One region of the Lysinibacillus sp. NPDC094403 genome, then DNA from elsewhere that is predicted to be linked to it. Evidence: riboswitches for the same ligand, from Rfam matches in the RefSeq annotation. Region 1 holds a riboswitch; the other holds the start of a gene.
What was found. Region 1 has a riboswitch for cyclic di-GMP ahead of ACQKMV_RS16045 (amidase). Riboswitches for the same ligand answer to the same signal wherever they lie in the genome.

Region 1 (3,431 bases):
GCGTTTGGAACGTCGAAGATTTCAATCCAGATCCATTCATGGATGCGTTAAATAAATGGGGTCTACCATGGCAAGAAAGCCATAATCCAGAATTACTTGACCTTGATTTAGAAGCGAAGGAATTAAGCCGATGAAACCAATTGATTTCTCAAAAGTTCCATCCCCTTCTTACGTAGTGGATGAACGATTATTAACAAAAAATCTAGAACTTTTAAAATCGATTCAAGATCGAACAGGCTGCCGTATTTTACTTGCCTTAAAAGGATTTTCAATGCATTCAACATTCCCATTAGTGGGTGAATATTTAGCAGGGATTACGTCCAGCTCATTATTTGAAGCACAATTAGGTTATGAAAAAATGGGCAAAGAAGTGCATGTCTATGCACCAGCTTACGTAGAGCATGAAATGGACGAGCTTCTTGGCTATGTTGATCATATTGTGTTTAATTCATTTAACCAATGGAATCAATATAAGGACAAAGTAAAATCTGCTGGTAAAACAATTGAATGTGGTATTCGTATCAATCCTGAGTACTCTGAAATTGAAACGGCCCTTTACGACCCTTGCTACACGAATTCTCGTCTTGGCACAACTTTAGCCAATTTCGACAAGTCACAGCTTGACGGTATTGATGGTTTACACTTCCATGCAATGTGTGAGCAAAACTCAGATACTTTAGAGCGTATTATAAAAGTTGTCGAAGAAAAATTTGGTGATGTCTTACATCAAATGAAATGGTTAAACTTTGGTGGAGGTCACCATATTACTCGTGACGATTATGATGTAGAAAAGCTTGTGAATGTCATTAATTACATTCAAGACAAGTATAACCTTCTCGTATATTTAGAGCCAGGTGAAGCTGTTGCCCTTAATACAGGTTATTTAGTAGCAACTGTTCTTGATGTACAGAAAAACGGTATGGACCTAGCAATTTTAGATACATCGGCAACTTGCCATATGCCAGACGTTCTAGAAATGCCATACCGTCCAATGATTATCGGTTCTGGTCAACCAAATGAACTAGCTTACACATATCGTCTAGGCGGACTTACATGTCTTGCTGGTGATGTGATCGGTGATTATTCATTTGAACAACCTTTACAACCAGGCGATCGTCTAGTATTCACAGATATGGCGCATTACTCAATGGTAAAAAATCATATGTTTAATGGTGTTAATCTTCCATCAATCGTTTCTTATAACGATGAAGAAGGCATTAAAGTCATTCGTGAATTTAAATTTGAAGACTATAGCGGTCGACTTTCTTAAGAACAAAGAAAATCCTCTCCAACTTATTGTTGGAGAGGATTTTTTACGGTTGCATATTCATCCAACTATCAACATGATGAATGGCAAAACCATTATAGCTTGTTTTATCGGCATAATGTTTATGAACTTGTGCTAACTGTTTATTCATATAAGCCTCTCCATTATCATAGAAGGTAATATTTTTCCCTTCATCAGAGGCTCCGGTTTCTATACCAATAATAATTGATTTATTTACTTTATTTGCATAGTTTATTTCATGTTCAACAATTTTTATAACGTCTTTAGCGGTATCTCGATAGGCCATTATCGAAACACTTTCCACTTGTTCAATTACCCAATCAGCTAATAAACCTTGCCCAAAAGGGTTATTGTATGTAATTTCGTCAAACCAAAATGGCATATCGACTTCCAGTGGCAATTGTAATTGATCGGTATCCCCTTTCGCTCTAGTAAGAAGCGTTTGATAGGATTCAATCGTATTTACTTGGTTTGAGCTCCAACCACTATTTAAGTAGGGCTCTACATCGAGATGGACTCCAGAAAATTGCTCTGTTGCTGATGCATTTTCATTATATGTATGTAACCAGTCAAACAGCTGATCCTGCATTTTATAGCCATCTGTTGAAACCCAGTTTGCAGAACCATCTAACGCATATACTTTTATACCTTTTGCTGTTGCTTTATCGATAAAACTTTTGTAATAGTTACTTGCTATATCACTATTAATTTGTAAATATAATTTATTTACCTGCTTACTTTCTAAAAATGAGAGTACTCCTGATTCATCTTCGACAATCTTTGTCGTATCCCACAACCAAGTAGCCCTATCTTGCATGGCCTTTGCTTCTACCTTTCCCATTGTTAATCCTAGCGTACTTACAATTGTTACTATAAAAACAATGATTGCTTTTGATAGTGAACGACTTACCATATATTACATCTCCATTCTATTCGCCGAGGCTCATAGAACAGAACCTGGCAACCTGACAATCATGCACTAAAATAGTGTTTAGACTCATGGCTTTGCGTCCTTCCCTTTCGGTGAAGTTTGCCTTTTACAGTAGTTTTCTTACTTTACATAATACGACGTTGGAATGAAAATGTCTGTAGGTAAAACGCATAATTTTATTAACAACTTTCAAACAAGATAATAAGAACACAGGTTATTTTTACTATATCAGCATAAAAACGTAGTAGTGATGATCAAGGTGAACATATTGAACGAATGATATAGAAGATGTATGTGTAGCAATTGAGAAATAAGGAATGCAAAATTAGATAAAGATTCCTTTCGATATCTTTAACTGAAAAACAATTTATATGTAATGTATCCTATAAATAACACTAAAACTAATACCACCGTCTCTTTCCAGCCCATACCATTTAAGTTTCCGCTAGTTCCCCTATTTATTCCATCGTTTAAAGAACCAGTAGCATTGTTTTTTAATTCAGTTTGTTTTAAACGCTCTCTTTTTTCTTCTGGTGTTTCCTTATTCTTTGAATCCATATGACAAAACCTCCCCTAAATTAATATTTACTTTTTATACTATAGAAAGACATATCCATTTTTATGCTTATTTGTAATGTGGCTTATTGGACGCCTCCAGGAAAGTGCGCCCAGTCGAAATGGAAATGAGGTTAAAAAGAAAGACAGAATCACAAATTTGTAATTCTGCCTAAAACATCAAATATGAAGTGTTGTATTGGATTTTTTAATCCTTTAAAAACTCATGCCTCTACATTTTCTTTTTCATTTTCAAGCATTTTGTGTAAATAATTTATTATTTCACGTATACCTTCTAATGAATTCACAAGTATTTTCGGGTCAACGTATGTGATCATACGATTTTCAAGATTGGCCACAGCTGTAAAGTAGCGTGTTTTTGAATAATTGACAAGTCCCATCTGCTTTAATACCGACTCATCAAAATCAAGAATTTCACGAGCTTCTGTTACAAGTAACCCATAATTCACAACGTCCGTATTCAACACAATAACCCGTGCTGTTGCAGCATTAGAAGAACGATTATAAAGAATACGCTCAAAATCAAGCACAGGTACGAGCTCGCCACGAATTCTTGTAAAGCCTAGAAGATAATTAGGCAAATGAGGAATCGGTGTTACATGCTCTAGCTTTTCAATCGAAATCGCTTGTTCCACA
Region 2 (3,431 bases), on a different contig from region 1:
ATCAAGCAATCCTCTGCTCAAATTACGAAACGCTATACACCAGAAGGAATTATTAATAAGCAAGTAGTAGCAATTGTTAATTTCCCTCCCCGTCGTGTAGCAGGCTTTAAATCTGAAGTTTTAGTGATTGGCGGAGTTCCTGTGGAAGGAGATGTAATTCTATTAACTCCTGATCAGTCTGTACCAAATGGAACTAAAATTAGTTAAAGATAGAGATCTTATGATTGTTGATTTATACTCTATATTTTTATTTTTTAATGAATCTATTTCTCAGGCACAAAACTAACTAAAATAACTTCCAGAACATAAATATAGTAGTGTAGAGCAAATTTAGCCTTACACCTCCTGACTTGATACTAAGGGTCACTAATGTGGCCCTTTTATTATTTTACTGGCGTTGTTTCATTTGAAAAAAGTTTGATCACTCTATTTTCTATATTCATTAACTAATATCATGTAACTTCATTTTTTCCAATTCTTTCTTTCTTTTATTTTTTAGTGATTCCCTTCCTTTAGCCCAAGTTCCTAATAAAAACACCGAACCACCAACTGCAACCTTAATAAGTGAATATGTATTGACATTATCCATTTTAATGGACCACCATCCGAAAATAAAAACTAAATACAGAATAGGTACAACTACTCCCCAGTAAACTTTTGTTCTTCTAGATAAAAAAGATTGAATTCCTATTATTACAATGGCTATCAAAATGGCTATTATCCATTTATAAATTGAATCCATTATTCATCATTCCTTTCGCTTTTATATTTATCAATAATCATTTTTGCCGTCTCTAAACTCAACCGTTCATCAATTACCAAATTCTTAATCATATTTACAAATTCCAGGTCTTCAGTATTGCTATTTAGTTCAATTTTTTTAATTAATGTATCTAATTTAATTCTTACAGTCGGATATGATACACCATAAATTTTAGATATATTCTTTAAAGACCCAGAATTTATAATAAATTTTCTTATAAATTCAACAGATTCTTTATCTAAAGACAAAATCCAAGCTGGTACTTCATCACGGTTCATATTACCCCCTCCTTTTTAATAATGTTAAATAAAAATTAAATAAAATTCAAGTATCCATTAATATTATTCATTTATTTTTAAGGTTATTTTAAGCTAAATTGCTTTTTTAGACGAGGAAACATATGGCTTATTTAATCTATAATGCTGACATAAGTAGCTGATAGTTAAGCAGTTTAACCATTACTAAAATCACTCACGCGTAACATATTCCCCATCGATAAATCTCTTTACTTTTCCATTAGTGAAAAAAATCCGGCATTTTACCCTAATAACAGGCGTCAAAATATAGTACAAATTGTTCTTTGGTAATTATTTTCATTATGCTATTCTTTACTGTAGAATAATTGAATAGGCAAACGTAAAGAAATTTAGGGACGCAAAGCTATAGGGACTAAGGTTTATAACTATGTCAGCCAGTTGCCAAAGAGTACATAATACTTTTTGTTTAATAAGTTCGTAAAAAATATTGCATTTATCTGCAATCCACTGAAAAATGATTTTTTAATATAATTTCTTAAAGACGAATTTTAATCTTTTAGCGTTTTCAGTGCCCTCATTTTTTTGTGGGATTTTTTTATGATTTCCTTATTTGAAATTAAGCTACTCTTCTTTGAGTAGCTTTTTTATGTGCTCCGCAGGAAAAATTCATTAGGAGGAATCATGCATGAAAACGGTAAAATTTGTAATAGTATCTACCTTGGCTTTGAATTTAGTCGGCGGTCCATTGAATGTTATAGCAAGTGAAAATCTGAATGGAAACATTGTCAAAACTTCAGATGAAGCTAGTACTAATCCTACGATCGCTTCGGTGAAAGTATTTGATTTGTATGGAAAAGAGATTTTACAAGCATACGATGACGTATTTAAAATGGCGAACACGAACATTAAATCGATCACTAACAACGGTGGAAGATATGCTAATTCTACTATTGTTAAAGCGATTGATGGCGACATGAATACACATTGGGAAACTGGAAAACCGAACAGTGCATCATTTACAAATGAAGTCGTTATCCAGTTTAATGAAGCGTCTACGTTAAATAGAATTGTCTATGCTGCTCGTCAATCTTCTGCGAAAGGTAAAGGTTTTGCTCAGCAGTTTGAAATTTATAGCTCCACTACAGATACAGGCAATGATTTTACACTCGTTTCATCTGGTGAATATACAGGTTCTACAGGAGATATCGTGGAAATTCAGTTCAAGCCTACAGAATTTAAACGAGTAAAATTTGTTTTCACTAAAGCAAATCAAGACTGGGCAAGTGCATCAGAGTTTCAGTTTTATAAAGAAGATACCTTAGATGATAAAATGGCGAAGTTATTTACTGACGGTACAATGAACAAAGTTTCACCTGAATTCAATAGTATCGAGCAAATTAACGCACTAGAAGCAGAAGCAACAACGCATCCACTATATGCTACTTATAAAGAGAATACAGAGTTAGCTAAGAAAGTTATTAATGGTGAAGTCGTTACAGAAGGAAAAATAATAGTAGCCGAGCAACATGGGAATATGGTAAAGCATGCGAATGAAAAATTAAAGTTTGGCTTTGGCAACAATTTGCAACCAACTGGACTTGCTGCTCAGCCAGGCGATCAAATTATCGTTTACGTTGACGCATCGACATCTGGGCCATTACCACGCTTAGCTTTTGCGCAACAAGAAGGTGCTTGGGATAGTTGGAGACAAAGTGTAAGCTTAAAAGTCGGTAAAAACGTCATCACTGTTCCTGCAATCCCTAAAACTTCTCAATATAAGAAGGCAGTCACACCGGGTGGAACAATTTATATTGAAAACCCCTATACAGCTGAACAGCAAATTAAAGCACCAAAATTAAGATTTGAAGGTGTTGATAGCATTCCTTTTGCAACGAAGTCCACAAATGTCGATGAGTTCAAACAATTTTTAATCGACTATAAGAAAAAAATTGATGAAGATATAGCAAAATATCCTAATGTTGAAGATCGCGAAGTACTAGATATCGTAGAAATCGTTAGTGACCATTTATTCTGGACAGGTACTGCAACAGGTGCTTACAAAACGTATATAGAAAATGGCTATAGCCCACTACAAACAATTGAATCGTATAATCGTCTAATGAACGAATTATTTAAGTATTACGGTTTAGATGGACGAAATGAAAAAAATGACCCTAAATTAATTAGAGACAACGTACGACTTGCACAGCCTTATGCGTATATGTATGCGGCTGGCGATCATATCGGTACACTGGATGATGTCGTATCCAATATCTTAGTTCCAATTGAAGAAAAAGGCGGTTCATGGGGCGTTATCCATGAAATCGGTCATCGTATGGATATTGGTGTACGAACTATCGGGGAGGTAACAAACAATATGCTTCCACAGCATATTTCAGCATTTTATGGCA

Region 2: it holds a riboswitch for cyclic di-GMP, as region 1 does, so the genes downstream of both, ACQKMV_RS13055 (M60 family metallopeptidase) here and ACQKMV_RS16045 (amidase) in region 1, are expected to answer to the same signal.

The regions. Positions count from the first base shown of each region.
Region 1 is NZ_JBNNTL010000011.1:56,974-60,404, forward strand. Features, by position in the region: gene ACQKMV_RS16035 (saccharopine dehydrogenase family protein) at 1-134, shown strand, start outside; gene nspC (carboxynorspermidine decarboxylase) at 131-1,270, shown strand; gene ACQKMV_RS16045 (amidase) at 1,314-2,201, opposite strand; cyclic di-GMP riboswitch class I at 2,245-2,333, opposite strand; gene ACQKMV_RS16050 (DUF6366 family protein) at 2,571-2,777, opposite strand; gene ACQKMV_RS16055 (chemotaxis protein CheW) at 2,999-3,431, opposite strand, start outside.
Region 2 is NZ_JBNNTL010000007.1:104,463-107,893, forward strand. Features, by position in the region: gene csaA (chaperone CsaA) at 1-207, shown strand, start outside; gene ACQKMV_RS13045 (hypothetical protein) at 443-742, opposite strand; gene ACQKMV_RS13050 (DUF2089 family protein) at 742-1,041, opposite strand; cyclic di-GMP riboswitch class I at 1,383-1,466, shown strand; gene ACQKMV_RS13055 (M60 family metallopeptidase) at 1,706-3,431, shown strand, end outside.